2 linked regions of the Streptomyces hawaiiensis genome follow. The protein of the gene in region 1 binds, or shares a complex with, the protein of each later gene. Links are inferred from orthologs where the notes say so. Each region holds a gene or a part of one and is shown in the gene's direction. Other genes may lie near its edges.

Region 1 (14,338 bases):
AGGCCCGGCAGGACGAGCCGGGTGCGGGGGAACTCCGCGTCGGGGCCCGGGTGTTTGAAGGGGGACAGCACGGCCCCGCGGGCGAGGAGCGGGGCGAGGGAGGGGGACCGGGTGAGGGCGAGATCGGTGGGGCCGGCCATCACGCCCCCAGCAGGCTCTGGCCGCAGACGCGGACGATCTGGCCGTTGACCGCGCCCGAGGCCGGGTGGGCCAGCCAGGCGGTGGTCTCGGCGACATCGGCCGGAAGGCCGCCCTGGGCGAGGGAGTTCATGCGGCGGCCCGCCTCGCGGATGAACAGCGGGACGGCCGCCGTCATCTTCGTCTCGATGAAGCCGGGCGCGACCGCGTTGACCGTCACACCGTGCTCTTCGAGCGCGCGCGGCGCCAGGGAGCGGACCAGGCCGACGACGCCCGCCTTGCTGGCGGCGTAGTTGGTCTGGCCGGCGTTACCGGCGATCCCCGCGATCGAGGCGGTGGCGACGATCCGGCCGCCGCGCCTCAGCGTCCCGTCCTTGAGCAGGGCGTCCGTGGTGCGCAGCACGCTCGCCAGATTCACTTCGAGGACGGAGATCCAGCGTTCGGCGGGCATGTTCACCAGGCGCCGGTCGCGGGTGATGCCCGCGTTGTGGATCAGCAGGTCCAGGCCGTCCGGCAGGGCCTCGGTGATCCGGGCGCCCGCGTCGGCGGACGTCATGTCGAGCAGCAGCGCGGTGCCGCCGAGCCGCTCGGCGACGCGCCGGGCGTCCTGCCCGGCCTGCGGCACATCGAGCACCACGACCCGGGCACCGTCCCGGGCGAGCGTCTCGGCGACCGCCTCACCGATGCCCCGGGCGGCACCGGTGACGAGGGCGGTGCGGCCGGTCAGGGGACGGTCCGGGTCGGCAGGAGTGGTCTCCTGGGGTGCTCCCACATCGATCACCTGCCCGCTCACATACGCCGACCTGGGCGACAGCAGGAAGCGCAGTGTGGACTCCGCGGCGGCGGCGTCCGTGAGCCGGACCAGGTTCACGGTCCTGCCCCGGCCGATCTCCTTGCCGAGGGAGCGCGTGAACCCCTCCAGGGCCTGCTGGGCCGCGGCCTGGTGGTGGTCGGCGGGGTCGAGCGGCGCGCCGAGCAGGACCACGCGCCCGCTCGTGGCGACCGGCCGCAGTACGGGATGCAGGGCGGCGTGCACCTCCGCCAGCCCCTCGACGTCCCGCACCCCGGTGGCGTCCAGGACGACGGCGGCCGCGCGGCCGGAGCCGGCCGGGCCGATCCCGGTGCGGGCGAGGACAGGCGCCAGGTCGAGACCGGACCGGCCGGCGGTGAGGTGCAGCAGGCCGCCGTCCAGGGCGGGCCGCTCCGGGGACCAGCGGGTCAGCGCCGCGGGCTGCGGCAGTCCCAGTCGGCGGGTGAGGAAGCGGCCGGGCGCGGTACCGGTAAAGCGCAGATAGCGGTCGGCCATGACAACTCCCAGTTCCGACGACGGCTCACTGAAGCCCCACCCCTGCTTACTCTGGAGTAAGGTTACCGGAGGTAAGGCTACGTCACGGACGAGGAGCAGGTCGAGATGAGCCCCCAGCAACTGTCGCCCTCAGTGCGGCGCGTGGCGATCGTCGGCGGAGCGCGCATCCCCTTCGCCCGTTCCGACGGCCCCTACGCCACCGCCTCCAACCAGCAGATGCTCACCGCCGCCCTCGACGGCCTCGTCGAGCGGTACGGGCTCCAGGAGCCCGGCGCGGTCGGCGAGCTCGTCGCCGGGGCCGTGCTCAAGCACAGCCGCGACTTCAACCTCGCCCGCGAGACCGTCCTCGGCTCGAAACTGCACCCCCGCACCCCCGCCTACGACATCCAGCAGGCCTGCGGCACCGGCCTCCAGGCCGTCATCGCCGCCGCCAACAAGATCGCCCTCGGCCAGACGGAGTCGGCGATCGCCGGCGGCGCGGACACGGCCAGCGACGCACCCCTCGGCGTCAACGACTCCCTGCGCCGCACCCTGCTGGAGGCCCGCCGGGCCAAGTCGCTCGGCGGCCGGATGAAGGCCCTGGCGAAGGTGCGCCCGGCCCACCTCGTCCCCGACATCCCGCGCAAAGCCGAGCCGCGCACCGGCCTGTCCATGGGCGAACACGCCGCCGTCACCGCCCGCGCCTGGGGCGTCGCCCGCGCGGCACAGGACGAACTCGCGGCCACCAGTCACCAGCGGCTGGCGGCGGCGTACGAACGCGGCTTCTTCCAGGACCTGGTCGTCCCCTTCCGCGGACTGGCCCGCGACCAGAACCTGCGCCCCGGCTCGAGAATGGACAAACTCGCGTCCCTGAAGCCGGTCTTCGGGCTTGACCAGCCCGACCCGACCATGACGGCCGGGAACTCCACCCCGCTGACCGACGGCGCCGCGACCGTCCTGCTGGCGAGCGAGGGGTGGGCCCGCGAGCGCGGCCTGGAGCCGCTGGCATACCTCACCGCGTACGAGACGGCGGCCGTCGACTTCGTGGACGGTGATGCGGCCGGCGGTGAGGACGGCCTGCTCATGGCACCGGCCCACGCCGTCCCGCGGATGCTGGAGCGGGCCGGGCTGGGCCTGGACGACTTCGACCTCGTCGAGATCCACGAGGCGTTCGCCTCCCAGGTGCTGGCGACCCTCGCCGCCTGGGAGAAGCGGGGCCTGGGCACGGTGGACCGCGCCCGGCTGAACGTCGCCGGCTCGTCCCTCGCCACCGGCCACCCCTTCGCCGCCACCGGCGCCCGGATCGTCGCCACCCTGGCCAAGCTCCTCACCGAACGGGACGCCCCCGCCCGCGGGCTGATCTCCGTCTGCGCGGCGGGCGGGCAGGGGGTGACGGCGATCCTGGAACGGGCCTGAGAGGAGCGGGCGGGCAAGGGGTGGCGGCGATCCTGGAACGGGGCCCGAGAGGAGCGGGCGGGCAAGGGGTGGCGGCGATCCTGGAACGGGCCCGAAAGCGGCGGACTCACGGAAACTGATAGACCCTCACGTAACCCCCGAGAATGCACAGGCCTGGCTCCGGACCATCCCCGAACCCGCACGAACTCGCCACGTGAGCACCGTACGATCCCGTTCCTACCGTCAGTAACCCCTTTCTGGGGGTTCAGCCGGTTGAGCGCCTCGGCGTGCGAGGCACGTACGTCATGCAGCAAGCAGTTTTTTCGCTGCACGCCCCAGGAGCCGCCCGTGTCCACTGCCTATCCCTCCTCCGCCTACGGCGACGCGTACGGAGGACCGGTGCTGGTTCAGCCCGAGGTACGGCGGCTGGACGGGGCGGTACGGGAGGCCTCCGTACCGCCACTGGCCCCGCCGTGGACCCACGGGTCGCTCGCCGACCTGCCCTTCGACAACGCGAGCGCGGATCCGGGCGCCGTGGCGCTCAGCCGCAAGGACGCCGACGGGCGCTGGAGCGACGTCACGGCGACGCGGTTCGCCGACCAGGTGCGGGCCGTGGCGAAGGGCCTGATCGCCGAGGGCCTCATGCCGGGCGACCGGGTCGCCGTGATGGCCCGCACGATCTACGAGTGGACCATCCTGGACTTCGCCGCCTGGGCGGCCGGACTGGTCACCGTCCCCGTCTACCCCACCTCCTCCGTCTTCCAGGCCCGCTGGATCCTCCAGGACTCCGGCGCGGTCGCCCTGGTCACCGAGACCGCCGCGCAGGCCGCCGCCCTCGGCCCCGAGCGCGAACGCCTGCCCGACCTCAAGCACCTGTGGATCGTCGAGAAGGGCCACGTGGACCGGCTCGCGGAAGCCGGGGCGCACCTGACCGACCAGGAGGTCGAGGTGCGGCGCGGCATGCTCGGCCCGGACACCCTCGCCACCCTCGTCTACACCTCGGGCACCACCGGCCGCCCCAAGGGCTGCGCGCTCACCCACGGCAACTTCTTCGCCGAGGTCGACAACGCCATCGAGCTGCTCTACCCCGTCTTCCGGGCGAAGACCAGCGAAGAGGCCTCGGTCCTGCTGTTCCTGCCGATGTCCCACGTCTTCGGCCGCATGGTGGCCATCGCCTGCATCCGGGCCCGCGTCCGGCTGGGCCACGCGCCCAGCATCAAGGCCGAGCGCCTGCTCCCGGACCTGGCCGGCTTCCGGCCGACCTGTCTGCTGGCCATCCCGTACATGCTGGAGAAGGTCTTCAACTCGGCCCGCGCCAAGGCCGAGGCGGGCGGCCGGGTCTCGTCGTTCGACCGCGCGGTGGCGGTGGCGCAGCGCTACGGAGAGGCCCTGGAGGCCCAGCAGACCGGCACCGGCCCCGGCCCCTCCCGCGCCCTGAAGACCGCCCGCGCCTTCTACGACCCCCTGGTCTACCGCCGCATCCGCAACGCCATGGGCGGCAGAGTCCGCTACGCCATCTGCGGCGGCTCCCCGCTCGGCCGCCGCCTCGCCGCGTTCTACGCCGGTGCCGGCATCGAGATCTTCGAGGGCTACGGCCTGACGGAGACCACCGGCGCGAGCACCGTCACCCCGCCCCTGAAACCCCGGCTGGGCACCGTCGGCTGGCCGCTGCCCGGCACCCGCGTCCGCATCGCCGCCGACGGGGAGATCCTCGTCGCCGGCGACCACGTGCTGCGCGGCTACTGGGACCCGCAGGCCGGCGGCGTCGCCCCCGCCGCCCCCGACGGCTGGCTCGCCACCGGCGACCTCGGCGAACTGGACGACGAGGGCTACCTGACGATCACCGGCCGCAAGAAGGAACTGCTCATCACCGCGGGCGGCAAGTCCGTCGCCCCGGCCCCGCTGGAGAACTGGCTGCGCTCACACCCGCTGATCTCCCAGTGCCTCGTTCTGGGCGACGGCCGCCCCTTCGTCTCGGCGCTGATCACCCTCGACCCCGACGGCATCACCCACTGGCGCCAGATGAACGGCAAACACCCCGTACCGCCCACGCTCCTCATCGACGACGAGGAACTGCGCGCCGTCCTCCAGCGTGCCGTCGACGAGGCCAACAAGATGGTCTCCCGCCCGGAGTCCATCCGCCGCTTCGTCATCCTCCCTCAGGACTTCACGGAGGAAGCGGGCCATCTGACCCCCTCGATGAAGCTCCGCCGCGAGGCCGTGCTGCGCGCGTTCGCCGCGGAAGTGGAGGGTCTGTACACGCGGTGAGCCACCTTTGCGATCTCTTCACACGTGGTTCTTGACGACGCCCGGCGTCTGCCCGTTGGCTTTCGACCACCTCGTCACGATGCTCCCCCCATCGGAAGGCACCACCAGTGATAGCGCGCAACCCCCGTCAGGCCGCCGTGCGGCGTCTCTCCATAGCCCTGGCGGTCTCCGTGTCGGCCCTGTCCCTCGCCGCCTGCGGCGACGGCGGGAGTGACGACACCGCCGCGAAGAAGGGCAACGACATCACGGTGGGCCTCCTGCTGCCCGACCTTGACACGGCACGCTTCGAGAAGTTCGACTACCCGCTGATCAAGCAGGAGGTCGCGTCCCTCACGGAGAACAAGGGCAAGGTCCGCTACGCCAACGCCGAGGCCAGCGTCTCCAGACAGAGCGAGCAGTTCCAGAAGATGATCGACGACAAGGTGGACGTCATCCTCGTCGACGCGCTGAACTCCAAGACCATCGCCACGGACGTGCAGAAGGCCAAGGACGCCGGCATCCCGGTCATCGCCTACGACCGCCTCGCCGAGGGCCCGATCGACGCCTACGTCTCCCACGACAACGAACTCGTCGGCCAGGTCCAGGGCCGCGCCATCATCGGGGAACTCGGCGACAAGGCCGAGAAGAGCAAGGTCGTCATGATGAACGGCGACCCCGCCGACCCCAACACCGCACGCTTCAAGGACGGCGCGCTCAGCGAACTCCAGGGCCAGGTCGACATCGTGAAGCAGTACGACACCAAGGAGTGGAAGCCCGCGATCGCCAAGGCCAACATGAAGAAGGCGATCCAGGCCGTCGGCCTGAACAACATCGCCGCCGTCTACTCGGCCAACGACGGCATGGCGGGCGCCGTCATCGAGGCGCTGCAGGAGGCCGGCGCCACCAGGATGCCGCCGGTGACCGGGCAGGACGCCAACCTCGACGCGGTGCAGCGGATCGTGTCCGGCGAGCAGTACATGACCGTGTACAAGTCCTTCCTGCTGGAGGCGACCAACGCCGCGAAGATCGCGGTGGCCAAGGTCCAGGGACGCTCGATCGAGTTCGCCGCGCTGACCCGGGAGACGGTCGACAGCCCGACGCAGAAGAACATCCCCGCGATGCTGGTCCCGGTGGTCGCCCTCACCAAGGACAACATCAAGGACACGGTGATCACGGACGGCGTGTACACCGTGAAGGACATCTGCACCTCGAAGTACAAGGCGGACTGCGCGGCCATCGGCCTCGAGTAGCGGACGTGCGGGGGGCGGGCCGCGTGGGCTTCGGGCTCGGGTAGCGGACGCACGCCGGGTGGGCCGCGTGGGCTTCGGGCTCGGGTAGCGGACGCATGCCGGGTGGGCCGCGTGGGCTTCGGGCTCGGGTCGTGCGGCGGGTGCCGCACGGGTCTTGACTTCGCAAGACCCGTGCGCGACATTCCCCACCCCTTTCGCGTTCTCGTCGGGCTGGAGCGGCCATGACCACACGCACGGACACCGCGGGCACTGCCGGAGCCCCGTCCCGAAGACGACTGCTGGCCGGTGCCGCCGGTGCCGGTCTCGCGGTCGCCGCAGGAGTACAACAGGGCGCCCATGCGGCCGACTTACCCCCGCTCGGCACGTACGACGTCGTCGTCATCGGCTCCGGCGCCGCCGGGATGACCGCCGCGCTGACCGCCGCGCGCCAGGGCCTGAGCTGCGTGGTCGTGGAGAAGGCACCGACCTTCGGCGGCTCGGCTGCCCGCTCCGGCGCCGGCATCTGGATCCCCAACAACGCGGTGATCCTCGCGGCCGGGGTCCCGGACACCCCTGCGAAGGCCGCCGCCTACCTCGCCGCGGTCGTCGGCCCGGACGTCCCCGCCGACCGGCAGCGGGCCTTCCTCACCCACGGCCCGGCGACGATCTCCTTCGTCATGGCCAACAGCCCCCTGCGGTTCCGCTGGATGGAGGGCTACAGCGACTACTACCCCGAACTGCCCGGCGGCCTGCCGGGCGGCCGCTCCATCGAGCCGGACCAGTTCGACGGCAACCTCCTGGGCGCCGAACTGGCGCACCTGAACCCGCCGTACATGGACGTCCCCGCGGGCATGGTCGTCTTCAGCGCCGACTACAAGTGGGTCGCCCTGGCCGCCGTGAACGCCCGGGGCGCGGCCGTAGCCGCCCAGTGCCTGGCCCGCGGCGCGAAAGCGGCGACGCTCGGCCAGAAGCCCCTGACGATGGGCCAGGCGCTGGCGGCGGGCCTGCGCGCCGGGCTGCGATCGGCCGGGGTCCCGGTATGGCTGAACACGCCCCTGACGGACCTGCACGTCGAGAACGGCACGGTGACGGGAGCCGTCGTCACCTGCGACGGCGCTCCCGGCCTGCTCCGCGCCCGCCGGGGGGTGATCGTCGGCTCGGGTGGATTCGAGCACAACGCGGCGATGCGCCGGCGTTTCCAGCGGCAGCCCATCGGCACGGAGTGGACCGTCGGGGCCAAGGAGAACACCGGCGACGGCATCCGGGCGGGGGAGCGACTGGGCGCCGCGCTCGACCTGATGGAGGACGCCTGGTGGGGCCCGGCGATCCCGATCCCCGGCGAGCCGTACTTCTGCCTCGCCGAACGCACCCTGCCCGGCGGGCTGCTGGTGAACGGCTCGGGCCGGCGCTTCGTCAACGAGGCCGCGCCCTACAGCGACGTCGTGCACACCATGTACGACGTCCACGACACCGACCCGGCCATCCCGTGCTGGCTCGTCGTCGACCAGAACTACCGCAACCGGTACCTCTTCAAGGACGTCCTGCCGACGCTGCCCTTCCCCGACGCCTGGTACGACTCCGGGGCGGCGCACAAGGAGTGGACCCTGGACGCCCTGGCCGCCTCGATCGGCGTCCCCGCGGCGGCCCTGCGCACCAGCGTCAACCGCTTCAACGCCCAGGCGCGGCAGGGCGAGGACCCCGACTTCCACCGGGGCGACAGCGCCTACGACCACTACTACACGGACCCGTCGGTCCTCCCCAACCCCTGCCTCGCCCCCCTCTGGCTCCCCCCGTACCACGCCTTCCGCATCGTCCCCGGCGACCTCGGCACGAAGGGCGGCCTGCGCACGGACGCCCGGGCCCGGGTGCTGCGGGAGGACGGCTCGGTGATCCCCGGCCTGTACGCGGCGGGGAACGCCAGCGCGGCCGTGATGGGCCACAGCTACGCGGGCGCGGGCTCGACGATCGGCCCGGCGATGACGTTCGGATACATCGCGGCGCGGGATATGGCGGAGGCACGCTAGGGGCTGGGCTGGGCTGGGCTGGGCTGGGCTGGGCTGCGCTGCGCTGGTCTGGGCGTCGGCGGGGGTGTGCCCGGCTGGGGGGCTGGGCTGGGCGTCGTCCGGCGGCGGGATGGTGGGGTTGTTTGACCGGCAGAGGTTCGCTTGGGGGAGGGTGTGCCCGGTTGCGCGGCAGGGCAGGGCTGGGCCTTGGCCGGTGGCAGCCGGGTTGGTGGTCGGCAGCGGGCCCGCTCTGGGGAGCGTGACCGGCTGCGGGGCCGCTCGGGCATCGCACGTGGGGCTGGGCGATGCCTTGAGCGGCCGGTGACGGAGGTTCCTAGGCGGTTGCCTGCGCCGGCTTGCGGGCCACGAGGCTTGCCTGGGCGACCGGCTCGCCGCTGGTCTCGTCCGGCTCGCGCACCGTCCGTGCGCGGAGGGTGAAACCGGCGGCTTCCAGCAGGGCCGCGACGCGCTCGGGCCGCCGTCGGCGGAACGTCAGGGACACCGGGTGGCCGAAGGCCTCCTCGTAGCGGCGGGGCTCGTCCCCGGACTGGAAGCCGAGGAGCAGATGGCCGCCGGGGCGCAGGACGCGGTGGAAACCGGCGAAGAGGGCGGGCAGGTGCTCGTCCGGGGTGTGGATGATCGAGTACCAGGACACGACACCGTCGAGCGAGGAGTCCGGCAGGTCCAGCTCCAGCATCGAGCCCCGCACGAACCGCAGGCCCGGGTTCTCACGGCGGGCGATCGCGAGCATCGACTCCGACAGGTCCAGCCCGAACACCGACAGCCCCCGGGACGCCAGGTACGCCGTCACCCGCCCGGGCCCGCACCCCAGGTCGGCGACCTCGCCCCCCTCGCCCACGAGCTCCGCGAAGCCGTGGAGCACGCCCCGGTCCAGGGGCGTCCCCGGGCGCAGATCACTGAATTGGACGGCGTACTCCTCGGCCACGGTGTCGTAGAACACGCGGGTCTCGGTCACGAAGTCAGCGTCAGTCATGGCCGGAGACCCTAGCGCGGCCTCACCCCGCACAGGGGCCCGGGGCTTTCCGGCGCCTGGGCCTGCCCGTGACGTGACGTCAGGAGGGCGGCGGCCGGGGCCGAGCTAGGGGCCGTCCCCCTGGTCTCCCCGTTTCCGTCCGGCGCCGATACCCGCGCCCGCTCCGATCGCCGTGCCGAATCCGAGGCCCAGGGCCAGGCCCAGGGCGAGGTTGTCGAAGACGGTCATACCGAGCACGAGTCCTATGGCCGTGCCGAGGGACAGGCCGACCGACAGGCCCGTGGCCAGGGATGGGTCGGCGGGAGCACCGCCGTCCTCCCCACTGTTCTCCTGGTCTTTCCGCATGCGCTCATCGTCCCATGGCCGGAATTCGCCGGGAATTCATCGGACAGAAGGGTCCGGAAAGGGCAGGAGCCCCGTCGCCTTGCGGCGCGGGGCTCCTTGGGTACTACAAATCAGACCGGCGTGACGTTCTCAGCCTGCGGGCCCTTCGGACCCTGCGTGACGTCGAAAGACACCTGCTGGTTCTCCTCGAGCGAGCGGAAGCCGCTCGCGTTGATCGCGGAGTAGTGGACGAAGACGTCGGGGCCGCCGCCCTCCTGGGCGATGAAACCAAAGCCCTTTTCGGCGTTGAACCACTTCACGGTTCCGGTAGCCATAAGCCCTCCTTGGGCTTCAAAAGGGTTGCCCTGCTCCAGAACCAGCAAGTGTGAAGATGAATTCCGCACAAGTGCATATGTCTGTGAATGACGAGAGCCCGCGGTCACATGCTCCGCAGGCTCTGTACTGCAAGGGAAACCAAACTGCAACTTGCGATGAGCCTAGCACGCAGGCCCCGGAATGCAATAGGGGTCAAGATCACGTCACCCGAATGTTTGAACAACCCTCGGCCGACCGGCGGTAGGGGGTGCCCACGGCGGGCCACACCCCGGCGGCGGGCCCGCGCGCCGGTCCGTACGCCGTGAGGGCTAGCCTCACGATGTGGACAATCCTCGCACCCGGCCGCGCGTCGGCCACATCCAGTTCCTGAACTGCCTGCCCCTGTACTGGGGGCTCGCCAGAACGGGCACGCTCCTCGACTTCGAGCTCTCCAAGGACACCCCGGAGAAGCTCAGCGAGAAGCTGGTGCAGGGCGAGCTCGACATCGGTCCGATCACCCTTGTCGAGTTCCTCCGGCACGCCGACGACCTGGTCGCCTTCCCCGACATCGCCGTCGGCTGCGACGGCCCGGTGATGTCCTGCGTGATCGTCTCCCAGGTCCCGCTGGACCGGCTGGACGGCGCCCGCGTCGCCCTCGGGTCGACCTCCCGCACCTCCGTCCGCCTCGCCCAGCTGCTCCTCGCCGAGCGCTACGGCGTCCAGCCGGACTACTACACCTGCCCGCCCGACCTGAGCCTGATGATGCAGGAGGCCGACGCCGCCGTCCTCATCGGTGACGCGGCGCTGCGCGCGAACATGCTCGACGGGCCGCGCTTCGGCCTGCACGTGCACGACCTGGGCGCGCTGTGGAAGGAGTGGACGGGCCTGCCGTTCGTCTTCGCGGTCTGGGCGGCCCGCCGCGACTACCTGGAGCGCGAGCCGGTCATCACCCGCCGTGTGCACGAGGCCTTCCTCGACTCCCGCAACCTCTCCCTGGAGGAGGTCGGCAAGGTCGCCGAGCAGGCCGCCCGCTGGGAGGCCTTCGACGAGGAGACCCTCGCCCGCTACTTCACGACCCTCGACTTCCGCTTCGGCGGCCCGCAGCTGGCGGCGGTCGCCGAGTTCGCCCGACGGGTCGGCCCGACGACCGGCTTCCCGGCGGACGTGAAGGTGGACCTGCTCCAGCCGTGAGCCGGGCGGTGCTCCCGCACTACTCTGCTGGGAGTGCAGGCGTACCGGGACCGGAGCCGTCCCCGCCTGCCTACGGGGGAGGGGTGACGCCCATGCGGCCGCTCGACGTCGACGAACCCACCATGGTGGGGCCCTACCGGCTGCTCGGCCGGCTGGGCTCCGGCGGCATGGGCCGGGTCTACCTGGGCCGCAGCGCCGGAGGCCGTACGGTCGCGGTCAAGATCGTGCATCCGCACTTCGCGCTGGACGAGGAGTTCCGGGCGCGCTTCCGGCGCGAGGTCGACGCCGCGCGCCGGGTGGGCGGCGCATGGACGGCGCCCGTCCTGGACGCGGACCCCGGGGCGCGGGTGCCGTGGGTGGCGACGGCGTACGCCGCCGGTCCGTCCCTGTCGGCCGCGGTCACGGACGGCGGGCCCCTTCCGGCCCACACGGTACGGGCTCTGGGCGCGGGACTCGCCGAGGCGCTGGCGGCGGTGCACGAGCTGGGCCTGGTGCACCGGGACGTGAAGCCGTCGAACGTCCTGCTGACCCTCGACGGTCCCCTCCTGATCGACTTCGGGATCGCCCGGGCCACCGACGGCACGGCATCCCTCACCTCCACCGGCGTGTCCATCGGCTCGCCCGGCTACATGTCGCCCGAGCAGATCCTGGGCAAGGGCGTCTCGGGCGCGGCCGACGTCTTCTCACTGGGCGCGGTCCTCGCGTACGCGGCGACCGGTCAACAGCCCTTCCCCGGGGACTCCTCCGCCGCCCTGCTCTACAAGGTCGTCCACGAGGAGCCGGAACTCGGTCCGCTGGACGGGGAGTTGCGGAGCCTGACGGCGGCCTGCCTGGCGAAGGACCCGGGCACGCGGCCCGCCCCCGCCGAGGTGGCCCGCCGGCTGGCCCCCGAGGGCGCGGCCCGGCTGGTGACGGGCGGGTGGCTGCCGGGGGCGCTGGTGGAGCAGGTGAGCCGCAGTGCCGTGCAGCTGTTGAATCTGGAGGCGACGGGGCCGGGGCCGGAGCCGGGAGCCGGGGGGCCGTCCGGGCCGGTCGGGTTCAGCAGCCCTTCGGTGGGGCCGGAAGCGGCGGGGGGTGCGGGCACCGGCGCGGCGATGGGGGTGTTCGGACCGCCGCCGGTGATGCCGCCGGGGGTGACACCGCCTCCGAACGTGCCGCCGCCGGTTCTGCCCGCGCAGAGCGGGGGGTCTGGGCTCGCGCGGAGCGGGGCGTCCGCGGAGGCCGGGGGGCCCGTGCAGGGCGGGGCATACGTGCAGGCCGGAGGGACCGGGCGGGGCGGAGGGGCCGGGCGGGCCGACGGCCCCGCGCCGATCGGAGGGCCAGGGCCGATCGGAGGGCCAGGGCCGATCGGAGGGTCCGCGCCGATCGGAGGGCCCGCGGCCCTCTTCGCAGCCGCACCCGAACCCCGGGACGGTGATCACCCGCAGGACACCGCCCCGGGGCTCGGGCGCCGCCCCGGCAGGGTCTCCGTCTCCGTGGCGGCGACGTCCACGCCGGAGGGCGGCGGGCGGGTGCGGAGGCTGAGCTGCTCCGTGGTGCTGGCGGTCGCGGGGGCGATGGCGGCCGTGACAATCGGATCGGTGTTCGTGTTCGACCTGCTGCCGGGGCGGGACGGCGGCCAGGACGACGCGGACTCGGGCAGCGGGTCCGACTCGCCTCCGGCGGCGACCGCGAGCTCCGCCCCTTCCGGTACGGTGCCCGCCGCGTACCTCGGCACCTGGGAGGGCCAGGGCGTCGCCCTCGACGGCAGACTCCCCCTCGGCACGTTCCGCATCACCGTCGGACAGGTCGCTGTCGGCGAGGAGTTGGGCAAGCTTCGCCAGACCGACCAGATCGGCGGCGTCTGCGTCGACGTACTCACCCTGAAGCAGGTGACGAAGAAGGAACTCGTCGCGACGTCGGTCGGCGCGAAGACCAACCACAGCGGCTGCAACCCGGCGAAGACGACCGTCCACCTCAAGCCGGTGGGCGACGACCTCCAGTACCGGTCGGAGAGCGAGGAGTCGGGCCGGCCGGAGGCTCGGATGTCGAAGGTGCGGTAGGTACCGACCTGCCTCCGTGCCTCACGAACAAGGTGATCAGGACGACGATCCCGAGAGGGTGGCAAGGAGGCGGCCGCCCGGCTTACGGCCCCTAACTCCCGTCCTGGTTCAGGCGCTCACTACTGTGTCTGCGATAGCGAACGCCAAGAGATACGACTGACGCGCCACATTGCGTGCTGCCGGGAAGGCCCACCACCATGGAGACACTGCAGCCGGATGATCCAGTGGAGTTGGGAACGTACCGGCTTCTCCGAAGACTCGGCGTCGGCGGCATGGGCCGCGTATACCTCGCCCGCTCGCCCGGTGGCCGTACCGTCGCCGTGAAGGTCGTGCGTCCGGATCTTGCGGCGGACGGCGACTTCCGCGACCGCTTCCGGCACGAAGTCGAGATAGCCAAGGCAGTCTCCGGCCGCTTCACCGCCCCGGTCGTGGACGCCGACCCGGACGCGCCGCTGCCGTGGCTGGCGACGTCGTACGTGCTCGGCCCGGACCTCACGGACGTGGTCGCCGCGCACGGTGCGCTGCCGGAGCACACCGTCCGGGCGCTGGCAGCAGGCCTCGCCGCTGCCCTCCAGGAGGTTCACGCGGCCGGACTGATCCACCGTGACATGAAGCCGTCGAACGTCCTGCTGGCGGCAGACGGTCCGCGCGTCATCGACTTCGGGATCGCTCGGGCGGTGGACGGAAACCGTATGACACAGACGGGAGTCGTCGTCGGCTCACCCGGCTACATGTCACCGGAGCAGGCGCTCGGCAAGGACGTCGGCACGGCGAGTGATGTCTTCTCCCTGGGTGCCGTGCTCGCGTTCGCGGCAACCGGCCGGGGCACCTTCGGCCATGGCGCCGTCTCGCACGCCTCGTTGCTGTATCAGGTCGTGCACGGTGAGCCCGACCTGGAGGGCGTGCCGCAGCAACTGATGGGCCTCGTTCGCGCATGCCTCGCCAAGGACCCGGCGCATCGGCCCATGCCGTCGGAGATCGTGACGGCGCTCGCCCCGCAGGGCGTCGAGGGTGTCCTCAGCGACTGGCTGCCGTCGGCGGTGTCCTCGACGATCGCCACGCATGCGGCCGGCATCCTGGACCTCGAGGCACCGCAGCAGCCTCAGCCCGCGGTCGCCGCGTCCTTCGGGCCCGCACCGGCGATGACGGACGGGACACCGCAGTCACCGGGCACA
Region 2 (14,476 bases), 2.6 Mb from region 1 along the record:
GGATCGGCCTGACCGACGGCGCGACACGACCCGGGTACGGGTTCCGAGTACCGGTTCCGCGTACCGATTCTGAGTACCGGTTCTGAGTACCCGTACGGATGTCCGCCCGCACCCCGCGTCGGCAGGCTGGGGCGCATGACAACGCACCGCGCTCCCAAGCCTGTCGCCGACCCGACCCAGACCGTCGAGCGGGCGGTCACCATAGGCCTGATCCTCGCCGTGCTGGCCGGGCTCAGCTGGATCGCCGGGATGATCTACACCATCGCCGAGTGGCCGGGGTAGGACTTCAGCGGGCCGACGCGACGCGGAAGCGGATGCCCGCCGCGCGCAACCGGTCGATCAGCGCGTCGCCCATCGCCACCGCGGTGGTGACCTGACCCGCCGTCTGCGGAAGGTCGTCGAGGGCCAGGCACAGCGCCGACTCGGCGAACATCTTGGCCGTCTCGTCGTAGCCGGGATCGCCGCCCGAGACCTCCGTGTACACCCGCTTGCCGCCGCCTTCGCCCACGAAGCGCACCGAGAACCAGCTCCTCGCCCGCTTCTCCGGGCTCGGCCCCTCCCCCGGCTTGAGCCGGTCCGACAACCAGCGCCGCGCGGACGGCACCTGGGCCGCCGCGACCAGCGCGCCGACCGCCGCGACCCCGCCCACGGCGACCGGCAGATGCCGGACGGCCGCGTACTGCCGGTAGCGGAAGTCGGGCCCGTACCGGTCGAGGGCCGACGCCGAGCGCCGCACGATCTGCGGGTCGATGGTCGGCATCGGCAGCGCCCACGCGCCGACCTCCTTGGCGAACCGGGGCGCACCGAGCGGCGCCGACGCCCGCCGGCCCACCAGCCGCGGCTCGTGCCGCCGCCGGTCCCGCACGGCCGCCGCCATCTCCCGCTGCCGCGCGAACTGGTTGAGCGCGGAGGCGAAGGTCCCGCCCGAGAACGCCCCGTCGGCGGTCACGAAGCCCTCGATGCTCAGCGGCACGTCCTCCGGCAGCTGTTGCACGGTGAAGTACACGCCCAGGTCGTGCGGGATCGAGTCGAACCCTGCGGCGTGCACCAGCCGCGCCCCGGTCTCCCGCGCCCGTGCGTCGTGCCGGACGTACGTCAGATCCACGAACTCCGGCTCGCCACAGAGGTCCAGGTAGTCGGTCCCGGCGTCCGCGCATGCGGCGACGAGCTCCTCGCCGTAACTCACGTACGGGCCGACGGTCGTGGCCACCACGCGCGCGTGCCCGGCGAGGTCGCGCAGCGAGGCCGGGTCGCAGACGTCCGCCCGCTCCACCCCCACCTCGGTGTCGGCGGGCAGCCGCTCCCGCAGCCGCTCCAGCTTCTCGGCGTTGCGGCCCGCGATCGCCCAGCGCAGCCCCTCGGGCGCATGGGCGGCCAGATACTCCGCGGTGAGCGCCCCGGCGAAACTGGTCGCTCCGAAGAGCACGATGTCGTACGGACGGTCCGTCCTGTTTTGCCTGCTCATGACACCCCTCGGTCGTGCAGCCCGTGCCGCTGTCGGTGGCCGAGGCTAGCGTGAGGAGTGCGGAGCCCGACGACGAGCCCGGAGGACGACGATGGCCGTGCCCAGGAATGCCCTGAAGAAGTGGGAGAAAGTGCGCGCGTTCGCACTGGGGCTGCCGGACGCCGTCGAGGAGTTCCCCTGGGGTGAGTCCGTCGCGAAGGTCAACAAGAAGGTGTTCGTCTTCCTCGGTGTCGAGGACGGCAGTTACCCCCTGGGGGTGACGGTGAAGCTGAAGGACGAGACGGCGCACGCGCACGCGCTGGCCTGCCCCGGTGCCGAACCCGCCGGATACGGCCTGGGCAAGGCGGGCTGGGTGAGCATCCCCCTGGAGCAGCAGGGCGCCCCGGCCGCGGAAGTGCTCTGCGACTGGGTGGAGGAGAGCTACCGCGTGATCGCCCCGAAGCGGCTGATAGTGGAGTTGGACGGGAGCTGACCTCGTTCGGCAGATTGCTAAGCGCTTGCTCGTTCAGGTCTTGTGCCGAGTGGAACACGTTCTTAGCATCACTGGTGTTACATCAAATGTGTCACAGCACTGGGGGCTGGATGACCACGGCAGGGACGTCAGGACACGGCCCGCTCACCGGCGTGCGCGTGGTCGAGCTGGCGGGTATCGGGCCCGGCCCGTTCGCCGCCATGCTCCTGGCCGACCTCGGGGCCGACGTCGTGCGCGTGGACCGCCCCGGCGGCCCCGGACTCGCGATCGACCCGGCCTACGACGTCACCAACCGCAACAAGCGCTCGGTGGTCGTCGACCTGAAGGCCCCGGACGGCCCGGACCGGGTGCTCGACCTCGCGGCCCGCGCCGACATCCTGCTCGAGGGCAACCGTCCCGGCGTCGCCGAGCGCCTCGGCGTGGGTCCCGAGCCCTGCCACGCCCGCAACCCGTCTCTCGTCTACGGCCGGATGACCGGCTGGGGCCAGGACGGCCCGCTCGCGCGGCGCGCCGGGCATGACATCGCCTACATCGCCCCCACCGGCACCCTCGGCATGATCGGCCGCCCGGACGAACCGCCAGCGGTTCCGGCCAACCTGCTCGGCGACTACGCGGGCGGCTCCCTGTACCTCGTCGTCGGCGTCCTCGCCGCCCTCCACCACGCCCGCGCGACCGGCACCGGCCAGGTCGTGGACGCCGCCATCGTCGACGGCACCGCCCACCTCGCCACGATGATCCACGGCATGCTCGCCGCCGGCGGCTGGCAGGACCGCCGCGGCGCCAACCTCCTGGACGGCGGCTGCCCCTACTACGGCACCTACGAGACGGCCGACGGCCGGTACATGGCCGTCGGCGCGCTGGAGCCGCAGTTCTACGAGGAGTTCCTCGCCCTCCTCGGCCTCGGCGACCGGACCGGGGCCCGCAAGGACATCGCCCGCTGGGACGAACTGCGCGAAGAAGTCGCCGCCCGCTTCAAGAGCCGTACCAGGGACGAGTGGACGGCCGTCTTCGACGGCTCCGACGCGTGCGTGGCGCCCGTGCTGTCGCTGCGCGAGGCCCCGCACCACCCGCACCTGGCCGCCCGCGGCACCTTCACCGACCACGGCGGCATCACCCAGCCCGCCCCGGCCCCCCGCTTCTGCGCGACCCCGACCTCCGTCCGCACCGGCCCGGCCCGGCCGGGCGCCGACACGGCGGACGTCGCCCGGGACTGGGACGTCCCCGGGCTCCTCCCGTCGTCCAAAAACCCTCAGTGAAAGGCCCCCTCGTGAGCACCGAAGCGTACGTCTACGACGCGATCCGCACCCCGCGCGGCCGCGGCAAGGCCAACGGCGCCCTGCACGGCACCAAGCCCATCGACCTGGTCGTCGGACTCATCCACGAGATCCGCGCCCGGTTCCCGGACCTCGACCCGGCCGCCGTCGACGACATCGTCCTCGGCGTCGTCGGCCCGGTCGGCGACCAGGGCTCCGACATCGCCCGGATCGCCGCCATCGCCGCGGGCCTGCCCGACACGGTCGCCGGTGTGCAGGAGAACCGCTTTTGTGCCTCGGGCCTGGAGGCCGTCAACCTGGCCGCCGCCAAGGTGCGTTCCGGCTGGGAGGACCTCGTCCTCGCGGGCGGTGTCGAATCGATGTCCCGGGTGCCGATGGCCTCCGACGGCGGCGCCTGGTTCAACGACCCCATGACCAACCTGGACGTCAACTTCGTACCGCAGGGCATCGGCGCCGACCTCATCGCCACCATCGAGGGCTTCTCCCGGCGCGACGTCGACGAGTACGCGGCGCTCTCCCAGGAGCGGGCCGCCACCGCGATGAAGGACGGCCGCTTCGAGAGGTCGGTCGTCCCGGTCAAGGACCGCAGCGGTCTCGTCGTCCTCGACCACGACGAGTTCCCCCGCCCCGGCACCACCGCCGACTCCCTCGCGGGGCTCAAGCCGTCCTTCGCGGACATCGGCGAACTCGGCGGCTTCGACGCGGTGGCCCTCCAGCAGTACCACTGGGTGGAGAAGATCGACCACGTTCACCACGCGGGCAACTCCTCCGGCATCGTGGACGGCGCCTCGCTCGTCGCGATCGGCTCCAAGGAGGTCGGCGAGCGCTACGGCCTCACGCCCCGCGCTCGGATCGTCTCCGCCGCCGTCTCCGGCTCCGAGCCGACCATCATGCTCACCGGCCCCGCCCCGGCCACCCGCAAGGCCCTCGCCAAGGCCGGGCTCACCATCGACGACATCGACCTCGTCGAGATCAACGAGGCGTTCGCCGCGGTCGTGCTGCGCTTCGTCAAGGACATGGGCCTGTCCCTGGACAAGGTCAACGTCAACGGCGGCGCGATCGCGCTCGGCCACCCCCTCGGCGCCACCGGCGCGATGATCCTCGGCACCCTCGTCGACGAACTCGAGCGCCAGGACAAGCGCTACGGCCTCGCCACGCTGTGCGTCGGCGGCGGCATGGGCGTCGCCACGATCGTCGAGCGCATCTGACCCCCTCCCGACGGATCACACGGAGCACCTCCACATGAGCACTGAGTCCACCACCATCCGCTGGGAACAGGACCGCACCGGCCTCGTCACCCTGGTCATCGACGACCCGAACCAGTCCGCGAACACCATGAACCAGGCGTTCCGCGACTCGCTGGCCGCCGTCACCGACCGCCTGGAGGCCGAGAAGGACTCCATCCGGGGCGTCATCATCACCTCCGCGAAGAAGACCTTCTTCGCCGGCGGCGACCTGCGCGACCTGATCCGCGTCACGCCCGACACGGCCCAGGAGCTGTTCGACGGCGGCATGGCGATCAAGCGGAACCTGCGCCGCATCGAGACCCTCGGCAAGCCCGTCGTCGCCGCCCTCAACGGCGCGGCCCTGGGCGGCGGTTACGAGATCGCCCTGGCCTGCCACCACCGTGTCGCCCTCGACGCGCCCGGTTCCAAGATCGGCTGCCCCGAGGTCACCCTCGGCCTGCTGCCCGGCGGTGGCGGCGTCGTCCGCACGGTCCGCCTGCTGGGCATCGCCGACGCCCTGCTGAAGGTCCTCCTCCAGGGCACCCAGTACAGCCCGCGCCGCGCCCTGGAGAACGGCCTCGTCGACGAGGTGGCCGACAGCCCGGAGGACATGCTCGCCAAGGCCCGCGCCTTCATCGACGCCAACCCCGAGTCCCGGCAGCCCTGGGACAAGCCGGGCTACCGCATCCCGGGCGGCACACCCGCCAACCCCAAGTTCGCCGCGAACCTGCCCGCCTTCCCGGCCAGCCTGCGCAAGCAGACGAACGGCGCCCCCTACCCGGCGCCGCGCAACATCCTGGCCGCCGCCGTCGAGGGCTCCCAGGTCGACTTCGAGACCGCGCAGGTCATCGAGGCCCGCTACTTCGTGGACCTCGCGGCCGGCCAGACCTCGAAGAACATGATCCAGGCCTTCTTCTTCGACCTACAGGCCGTCAACTCCGGCGCCAACCGCCCCCAGGGCATCGAGCCCCGCAAGGCCCGCAAGGTCGCCGTCCTCGGCGCCGGGATGATGGGCGCGGGCATCGCCTACTCCTGCGCCCGCGCGGGCATCGACGTGGTCCTGAAGGACGTCTCCCTGGAGGCGGCCCTCAAGGGCAAGGCCTACTCCGAGAAGCTGTGCGCCAAGGCCGTCTCCAAGGGCCGTACGACCCAGGAGAAGGCCGACGCGCTGCTCGCCCGCGTCACCCCCACCGCCGAGGTCCAGGACCTGGCCGGCTGCGACGCCGTCATCGAGGCCGTCTTCGAGGACACGTCGCTCAAGCACAAGGTGTTCCAGGAGATCCAGCACGTCGTGGAGCCCGACGCGCTGCTGTGCTCCAACACCTCCACCCTGCCCATCACCGCCCTCGCCGAAGGCGTGGAGCGCCAGGGCGACTTCATCGGCCTGCACTTCTTCTCGCCCGTCGACAAGATGCCGCTCGTCGAGATCATCAAGGGCGAGCGCAGTGGCGAGGAGGCCCTGGCCCGCGCCTTCGACCTGGTGCGGCAGATCAACAAGACCCCGATCGTCGTCAACGACTCGCGCGGCTTCTTCACCTCCCGCGTCATCGGCCACTTCATCAACGAGGGCGTCGCCATGGTCGGCGAGGGCATCGAACCGGCCTCGGTCGAGCAGGCCGCCGCCCAGGCCGGTTACCCGGCCAAGGTGCTGTCGCTGATGGACGAACTGACGCTCACCCTGCCCCGCAAGATCCGGGCCGAGTCGAAGCGCGCGGTCGAGGAGGCGGGCGGCACCTGGACGGCCCACCCCGCCGAGGCCGTCATCGACCGTATGGTCGACGAGTTCGGCCGCACCGGCCGCAGCGGCGGCGCCGGCTTCTACGACTACGGCGACGACGGCAAGCGCACCGGACTCTGGCCCGGACTGCGCGAGCACTACACCAAGCCCGGCCACCGGATCCCGTTCCGGGACATGCAGGAGCGCATGTTGTTCTCCGAGGCGCTGGACACCGTCCGGCTGCTGGAGGAGGGCGTGCTGACCTCGGTCGCCGACGCCAACATCGGCTCCATCTTCGGCATCGGCTTCCCGGGCTGGACCGGCGGCGTGCTCCAGTACATCAACGGCTACGAGGGAGGCCTGCCCGGATTCGTGGCACGCGCGCGTGAACTCGCCGAGCAGTACGGGGAGCGCTTCACGCCGCCCGCGCTGCTGGTGGAGAAGGCGGAGAAGGGGGAGCGGTTCAGCGACTCAGCCCGCGTCTGATCCGCCGGAGCCCGAAGGCCCGGTGAGCCACTCGCCCAGCTCTTCCTTCAGTGACCGCTGAAAAGCGGTGAGGAGCGCCTGCACCACCAGGGGGTGCATGTGCGCCGACAAGGAGCGCACGTCTCGCGCGTCACGCTCGGCGACCTCACCGCGGAAGAGCTGGGACAGCTCCCGGGCGGCGGCGCGCGTGTGTTCGTTGAGGACCGTGCGCGCCGCGAAGATCGCCTCCTGGGAGAGCGGCACGTCCAGCAGCCCGGCGCCGAGCCGGAGCAGACCGAGGTCGGCCTCGTACCCGCCGTCCGCGGGCCGGACCACGCCCATCGCGACGAGCCGCTCGACGTCCTCGTCGTCCAGCGGCCGTCCGGCCCGCCGCTCCAGCTCCGCGCGCGTGACCGTCTCGACGGACTCCGGCGCCCAGGAGGCCACCACGGCCCGGTGGATGGCGAGGTCGTGCGCGCTCAGGTCCGGCGGCAGCTGCCGCAGGTAGCGCTCGATGCCGGCCAGCGTCATGCCCTGCTGCTGCAACTCCTCGATCAGCGCCAGCCGGGCCAGATGATCGCGTCCGTAGTGCCCGACGCGCCGCGGACCGAGCACCGGCGGGGGCAGCAGCCCCTTCGTGCCGTAGAAGCGGAGCGTGCGCACCGTGACACCGGCCCGGGCGGCCAGCTCGTCGATCGTGAGGGTCGGCTCCTCGGTGTCGGTCGTCATGTGCAGCAGTATCGCTGTCTCACCAGTGCTGTGAAACCTCCGGCGCCCCAGGTGAAGACCGTGTGAGAAGTGGCGCTCTGTGAGGTATGCCATCGCGTGAGCCGCGCCCGGCGGGGGAAGGTGGCCCCTTGGTCTGTGCCCTGACAGAGGGCGCGGACCTTATGTACGTCCGGAAGCCGAGCGCGACCCGCTCGGGCGCACCAGAGAGTGGATCCACCGTGAGCAAGGACGCCGTGAACACGGCTGCGGCCACGCCGCGTACCGATGCGGCCGCAGTGCCCGCGGACGCGGGCGACGCCGGCTACAGCAAGGACCTCAAGGCCCGCCACGTCAACATGATCGCCATCGGAGGCGCGATCGGCACCGGGCTCTTCCTGGGCGCGGGCGGCCGCCTCCACAACGCGGGACCGGCGCTGGCGATCGCGTACCTGGTCTGCGGCATCTTCGCCTTCTTCGTGGTCCGGGCCCTCGGTGAGCTCGTGCTCTACCGCCCGTCCTCGGGCTCTTTCGTGTCGTACGCGCGCGAGTTCCTCGGCGAGAAGGGCGCGTACGTCGCCGGCTGGATGTACTTCCTCAACTGGTCGACCACCGGCATCGCCGACATCACCGCGATCGCGCTCTACACGCACTACTGGAGCCTGTTCACCGACATCCCGCAGTGGATGCTGGCGCTGGTCGCCCTCGCGGTGGTGCTGGCCGTGAACCTGATCTCGGTGAAGTACTTCGGCGAGATGGAGTTCTGGTTCGCGATCATCAAGGTCGCCACGCTGATCGGCTTCATGTTCATCGGCATCTTCCTGCTCGCCACGCAGCACGAGGTGGGGGGCCAGACCCCGGGCCTGGGCGTCATCACCGACAACGGAGGGGTCTTCCCGCACGGCATGATGCCGGTCGTCCTGGTCATGCAGGGCGTGATCTTCGCGTACGCCGCGCTGGAGCTGGTCGGTGTCGCCGCGGGTGAGACCGCCGAGCCGGAGAAGGTCGTCCCGCGCGCGGTGAACTCGATCATGTGGCGCGTGGGCCTCTTCTACGTCGGCTCGGTCGTCCTGCTCGCCCTGCTCCTGCCGGGTTCGCTCTACTCGGCCGACCAGAGCCCCTTCGTCACGGTGCTGTCGAAGATCGGCGTCCCGGCCGCGGGCGACGTGATGAACCTGGTGGTCCTGACGGCCGCCATGTCCTCCCTCAACTCCGGCCTGTACTCCACGGGCCGCATCCTGCGTTCCATGGCGATGGCGGGATCCGCCCCGAAGTTCACCGCCCGCATGAACCGCAGCCAGGTCCCCTACGGCGGCATCCTGCTGACCTGCGCGGTGTGCGTGCTCGGCGTCGGCCTGAACTTCCTCGTGCCGGCCCAGGCCTTCGAGATCGTTCTGAACGTGGCCTCCCTCGGCATCATCAGCACCTGGGTGATCATCATGGTGTGCCACCTGGTCTTCGTCCGCCGCGCCAAGGCCGGCCAGGTCACCCGCCCCTCCTTCCGCCTCTTCGCCAGCCCGGTCACGGAGATCACCACGATCGCCTTCCTGCTGGCCTGCCTCGGCATGATGTGGAACGACCCCGAGGTCGGCCGCAGGACCCTCCTGCTCATCCCGCTGATCGCGGTCATGCTGGTAGCGGGCTGGTTCGGCGTCCGCCGCCGGGTCTCGCAGACGGCGGACCAGGAGCTGTCGCAGCTGACGAAGTAGCAGGTCACGGCCGTTGTCAGTGGCCGCGCCCACGGTGGCGTCATGTCGGGGATCACGTATGTCCGGGGTGACGCCACCGTTCCGTCGGTGAACCACGACCACGGCGAGTACACCCCGGGCGGGGACAGGCCGGCTCAGCCCTGGCTGTCGAAGGCCCGCACCAGGCAGCCGCACAGGTCCCGCGTCAGGGTGCCATCGGGGTCCAGCCGGGGGTTGAAGATCGTGACGGTCAGGCCGACGGCACCGCCGCCGGACAGGGCCGTGCGCAGCACGCTCTCCAGCTCCTGCCAGGTCAGACCGTCCGGCTGCCGGTAGTCGACGGCGGGCATGACCGCGTCGTCCAGGACGTCGACGTCGAGATGGACCCAGTACCCGGCGTCCGCGCCGCCGCCGGTCAGCAGCCCGACCGCGCGCCGGGCCGCCTCGGCCGCGCCCAGGGCGCGCACGGTGTCCAGTTCCAGCGCGTGCAGCGCGGACGGCAGCGGTTGCATCCCGTACGCCGCGGACTCCTCAGCGTCCCGGAACCCCAGGGCGACGACGTCCTCGTCCCGCACGAGCGGGCCCCTGCCCTCCAGGTCGGCCAGCACGCGCGGGCCGCGCCCGGTGGCCAGGGCGAGTTCCATGGAGGCCACCTCACCGGCCGGCTCCGCCGACGGCTGGTAGAAGTCAGTGTGCCCGTCCAGGAAGAGCAGTCCGTGCCGGTCGCGGCGGCGCAGCGCGAGCAGGTTGCCGAGCAGCACGCTGCAGTCGCCGCCGAGCACGACGGGGAACCGGCCCCGGTCGAGGACCTCGCCCACGACGTCGGCCAGCGCCACGGAGTAGGCGGCGATGCCGCCCGGGTTCAGAACTCCCGTCCCCGGGTCCCTCTCCGGGTCGTACGGGGGTGGCTCGACCCGGCCCGCGTGCACCGCCCCGAGCCGCTTGGCCAGCCCGGCCCCGAGAAGCGCCGCCGGCAGGTCCTCGACACCGGTGGGGCGCAGCCCGAGCACGGACGGTGCCTCGACGATCGCCACGTTCCGCACGTCCGGCTCCTCGATCGGCCCGACAACGCCGCCGGACCGACGCGCCCGGCGCACTGATCCACCGTAGTGCCAGGGGCAGGAGGAAGCGCGGCCGTGCGTGCGATCGAGCAGAGGGGACAGGTGCTGACGCTCGGCAGACCTGGTGCCCGGGGCTATTACCCGGCGCAGCGGGGTGCCGCTACGCCCACCCGCGCCGTCCTGGCGGTGCGACCGCCCGCACCTGGGCGGGAACCGGGGCCCCGACGGCAGACCGCCCGCGCCCGGGGGAACCGGGGCCCCGACGGCAGTGGGCCGCGCCCGGGCGGAGCCGGGGCCCCGACGGCAGACCGCCCGCACTCGGGCGGAACCAGGTCCCCGACGGCAGTGGGCCGCACCGCCGGCAGCCCTGAGGGGCCGGGCTGCCGGACGCAAGCGGAGCAGGGCCGGCGGACCGAGCCAGGCGGCCCCGCTCGGCACCGAGTGCGGCCAGGCCACCCGGAGCCCAGCAGTACGGCTGTCGCCCGCTGCCAGGCCGCCCGGGGTTGAGCAGTACCGGTGTCGCCCCTCCGCCAGGCGCCACCCGGAGCCCAGCAGAACCGCCGCCGCCGCCCGCTGCCACTCCCGGCGACCGAAGCCCGTGCAGGACCAGGTCTGTCAGCGCCTCCGTTCGTGCTCCCCATGCTCGTGCTCCCCGTGCCCGTGCACCCCGTTCGTCGCCGCGATTCTCTTCCACGACCGGGGCTGCGCAACCACCCCCGGCGCCTTCGCCACGGCCGCGGCCCGGGCCGCCGGCACCCCCGGCTTCGACGGCTGGAACAGCCACGTGTCGAAGAGGGCGGCCAGCGGCTTGCCCGAGACCTCCTCCGCATACCGCCGGAAGTCCGCCACCGACGCGTTGCCGTGGGCGTACTTCGACGGCCAGCCCTTCAGGACCGTGAAGAACGCCTCGTCGCCGATCTTGTTGCGCAGCGCCTGCACGGCCAGTGCGCCACGGTCGTAGACCGCGATGTCGAACTGGCTGGCCGGGCCGGGATCCCCGGGCTTCACCGTCCAGAACGGGTCGTCGGCCGGATGCGAGGCGTACACGTAGTCGGCGAGTTCCCGCGCCGTGCCTTCGCCCTCGTGCTCGGACCACAGCCACTGCGCGTACCGCGCGAACCCCTCGTTGATCCAGATGTCCTTCCAGCCCTTGAGCGACACGTCGTCGCCGTACCACTGGTGGGCCAGCTCATGCACGACGACGGACACGTTCGACCCGTTGGCGAACTGCCGCGGGCTGTAGAACGGCCGGGTCTGGGTCTCCAGCGCGTACCCGGTGTCCGTGTTCGGCACGTACCCGCCGAGCGCGTTGTACGGGTACGGCCCGAAGTACCCGGCCAGCCAGTCCGCGATCTCCCCGGTCCGTTCGATGCTCGCCCGCGCCGCCCCGGCATGGGCGCCGAGATCCTTGCTGTAGGCGTTGAGGACCGGAATGCCGCCCTCCGTCGTGCCGGTCGTGATGTCGAACTTCCCGACCGCGAGCGTGGCGAGGTAGGTGGTCTGCGGTTGGTCGGACCGCCAGTTCCAGCGGGTCCAGCCGAGCCGTGAACTCGTCGACTGAAGCGTGCCGTTGGAGATGGCCTGGGTGCCGTCCGGGACCAGTACGGACACGTCGTAGGTGGCCTTGTCCAGCGGATGGTCGTTGCTCGGGAACCACCACGCCGCCGCCTCCGGCTCGTTCGCCGCGACGCCCCCGTCCGGGGTGCGGTGCCAGCTGGTGAATCCGTAGGCCTTCTTCGACGACGGCACCCCGCGGTAGCGCACGACGACCGTGACGGACGCGCCCTTGGCCAGCGGGCTCCTCGGCGTGATCTCCAGCTCGTGTTCGCCCGAGGTCCGGAACGACGCCTTCGCTCCGTCGACGCGCACCTCGCCGACGTCCAGCAGAAAGTCCAGGTTGAAGCTCGACAGGTCCTGCGTGGCGCGGGCCACGAGGGTGGCCGTGCCCTCCAGCTCGTCCGTGGCCGGCTGGTACTTCAGCCGGAGGTCGTAGTGGGAGACGTCGTATCCGCCGTTGCCGTAGGCCGGGTAGTAGGGGTCGCCGATACCCGGCGCGCCGGGGGAGTAGGGGGCGGCCGATGCCGGGATCGCCAGCAGGAGAACGGCCGCTGCCAGGGCTCCCGGCGCGATGATTCTGCGGTGCACGCAAGGCTCCAAGTCGTAGGGTGCCGAGGTCTTCCGGAGTCTGTCTGGAGCCTGTTGACTCCCCGTGCCTTGATCATGTCCATGGCCCCCGCTGTCACACGATCGCCATTCGGCCGACATGAGACACCCGCCCCGGAGGCTCCCCCCGGACACGCCGGTCCGTCAGCTGCCCTCTTCTGAACAGGAGTTCACCGATGTAGCGTCCGGCGCATGCCGAAACGCACGCGCTTCACGACCTGGAGACCGCTCGCGACGGCGGCCGCGGCCGCCCTCTTGGCCACACTGCTCACCCCGGCGGCCGCACAGGCCGCCCAGACCGCCCCGCGCGGGAGCGAACCCGTCTACTCCTACGACAACGCCATCCGCGAGGCCGTCTGGGTGGACACCGGACTCGACGGCGACCGCGACGGAAAAACCGACCGTGTCGCCGTCGACATCGTCCGCCCCCGCGAAACCGCCCGCCAGGGCCGCAAAGTCCCCGTCATCATGGACGCCAGCCCGTACTACTCCTGCTGCGGGCGCGGCAACGAGAGCCAGAGGAAGACGTACGACGCGCAGGGCCGCGTCGCACAGATGCCGCTGTACTACGACAACTACTTCGTCCCGCGCGGCTACGCGTTCGTCGGCGTGGACCTGGCCGGAACCAACCGCTCCGACGGCTGCGTCGACGTCGGCGGCCGCTCCGACGTCCAGTCCGCGAAGGCCGTCGTCGACTGGCTGAACGGCCGCGCCAAGGCCTACACGAGCCGCACCGGCACCACCCGCGCCCAGGCCGGCTGGACCAACGGCCGCACCGGCATGATCGGCAAGAGCTGGGACGGCACCATCGCCAACGGCGTCGCCGCCACCGGCGTCAAGGGCCTGAAGACCATCGTCCCGATCAGCGCCATCTCCTCCTGGTACGACTACTACTTCCAGCAGGGCGCCCCGCTCTACGACTCCGGCCCCGAGTGGCTCTCCGACTACGTCAACGGCCCCGACGCCCGCGCCAAGTGCGCAGCCGTGCAGCAGAAGCTCGTCGACGGCGCCCCGCGCACCGGCGACCGGACCCCGCTGTGGACCGAGCGCGACTACGTCACGGCCGCGCGCAAGGTCAAGGCCAGCGTCTTCCTGATCCACGGCATGCAGGACCTCAACGTCCGCATGAAGCACGTCGGCCAGTGGTGGGACGCCCTGGCGAAGAACGGCGTCGAGCGCAAGATCTGGCTGTCGCAGACCGGCCATGTCGACCCCTTCGACTTCCGGCGCGCGGAGTGGGTCGAGACGCTGCACCGCTGGTTCGACCACGAACTCATGGGCTACGACAACGGCATCGACCGCGAGCCCATGGCCGACATCGAACGCGGGCCGGACCAGTGGACCACGTCCAGGGTCTGGCCGCCGAGCGGCACCCGCGCCGCCACCCTGCGCCCCGACCGGGGCGACCAGGCCGGCGTCGGCACCCTCGGCCTGCACCGCGGCCACGGCACCGAGAGCTTCACCGACGACCCGAAGCTGAGCGAGAGCGACTGGGCCGCGCACATCGACGAGCCGACACCGGAGAAGGCCGGGTTCGTCAGCGGGCCGCTCACCCGCGACCTGCGCCTGTCCGGATCCTCCGAGGTCACCGTCACCGCGACGCCCTCCACCCCGACGGCCCATCTCTCCGCCGTCCTCGTGGACATCGGCCCCGCCGCCATCCGCGACTACGCCGATGCCGGCGAAGGCATCACCACCCTCGCCGACCGCACCTGCTGGGGCGCGAGCACCGCCGGCGACAGCTCCTGCTTCAAGGAGACCAAGGCGAAGACCGCGGACGTCGACTACACGGTCGTCAGCCGCGGCTGGGCCGACCTCGGCAACCACGCCTCGGACCACAAGGGCGCCCCGCTCACTCCGGGCCAGCGGTACACGATCACCCTCGACCTGGCGGCGACCGACCACGTCGTGCCCGAGGGCCACCGCCTGGCGCTGATCGTCGCGGGCACCGACCAGGGCCTCATCGACCCTCCCGCCGACAGGCCCGAGCTCACGCTCGACCTGTCCCGCACCTCGGCGCGCATCCCCTTCGTCGGCGGAGCCACCGCCTTCGCCCGCGCCACCACACATGCCGCGTCCGCCGCCCCCGAGGCCACGGTCCTGGACGGCGTACGGGAGCCGCGCACCACGCACCGCGTCCCGGAGGCGAGCCAGTGACCCGAGACACCACCCGCGTCGGCGCCCTGATCCTGGCCACCGCGGCCCTCACGGCCTCCCTGGTCGCCGCACCGGCCCAGGCG

The links.
Region 2: the proteins of CEB94_RS23425 (region 1) and CEB94_RS35035 are in contact, whole or in part, in a solved structure (PDB 8BNU), measured with the Escherichia coli proteins. The link is inferred for Streptomyces hawaiiensis from one-to-one orthologs.

What each region holds. Positions count from the first base shown.
Region 1 is NZ_CP021978.1:5,061,111-5,075,448, forward strand. What follows is about bases 848-3,694. They hold CEB94_RS23425 (acetyl-CoA C-acetyltransferase), read left to right. Parts: upstream 848-1,549; coding sequence 1,550-2,839; downstream 2,840-3,694. Other genes in these bases: CEB94_RS23420 (3-oxoacyl-ACP reductase), read right to left, coding at 848-1,444; CEB94_RS23430 (AMP-dependent synthetase/ligase), read left to right, coding at 3,167-3,694. Outside these bases: CEB94_RS23415 (MaoC family dehydratase), read right to left, coding at 1-140; more of CEB94_RS23420, read right to left, coding at 140-847; more of CEB94_RS23430, read left to right, coding at 3,695-5,086; CEB94_RS23435 (sugar ABC transporter substrate-binding protein), read left to right, coding at 5,194-6,315; kstD (3-oxosteroid 1-dehydrogenase), read left to right, coding at 6,537-8,318; CEB94_RS23445 (class I SAM-dependent methyltransferase), read right to left, coding at 8,632-9,291; CEB94_RS23450 (hypothetical protein), read right to left, coding at 9,397-9,636; CEB94_RS23455 (cold-shock protein), read right to left, coding at 9,747-9,950; CEB94_RS23460 (menaquinone biosynthetic enzyme MqnA/MqnD family protein), read left to right, coding at 10,273-11,121; CEB94_RS23465 (serine/threonine-protein kinase), read left to right, coding at 11,214-13,163; CEB94_RS23470 (serine/threonine-protein kinase), read left to right, coding at 13,361-14,338.
Region 2 is NZ_CP021978.1:7,671,436-7,685,911, forward strand. The notes cover bases 4,062-7,046. They hold CEB94_RS35035 (3-hydroxyacyl-CoA dehydrogenase NAD-binding domain-containing protein), read left to right. Parts: upstream 4,062-4,453; coding sequence 4,454-6,640; downstream 6,641-7,046. Other genes in these bases: CEB94_RS35030 (acetyl-CoA C-acetyltransferase), read left to right, coding at 4,062-4,419; CEB94_RS35040 (MerR family transcriptional regulator), read right to left, coding at 6,626-7,046. In the rest of the region: CEB94_RS35005 (endonuclease V), read left to right, coding at 1-12; morphogenic membrane protein MmpA, read left to right, coding at 136-282; CEB94_RS35015 (saccharopine dehydrogenase family protein), read right to left, coding at 287-1,465; CEB94_RS35020 (MmcQ/YjbR family DNA-binding protein), read left to right, coding at 1,557-1,937; CEB94_RS35025 (CaiB/BaiF CoA transferase family protein), read left to right, coding at 2,048-3,193; more of CEB94_RS35030, read left to right, coding at 3,205-4,061; more of CEB94_RS35040, read right to left, coding at 7,047-7,348; CEB94_RS35045 (amino acid permease), read left to right, coding at 7,567-9,033; CEB94_RS35050 (arginase family protein), read right to left, coding at 9,168-10,055; CEB94_RS35055 (M1 family metallopeptidase), read right to left, coding at 10,689-12,218; CEB94_RS35060 (Xaa-Pro dipeptidyl-peptidase), read left to right, coding at 12,429-14,393; CEB94_RS35065 (M14 family metallopeptidase), read left to right, coding at 14,390-14,476. UniProt on the Escherichia coli protein: Catalyzes the formation of a hydroxyacyl-CoA by addition of water on enoyl-CoA. Also exhibits 3-hydroxyacyl-CoA epimerase and 3-hydroxyacyl-CoA dehydrogenase activities.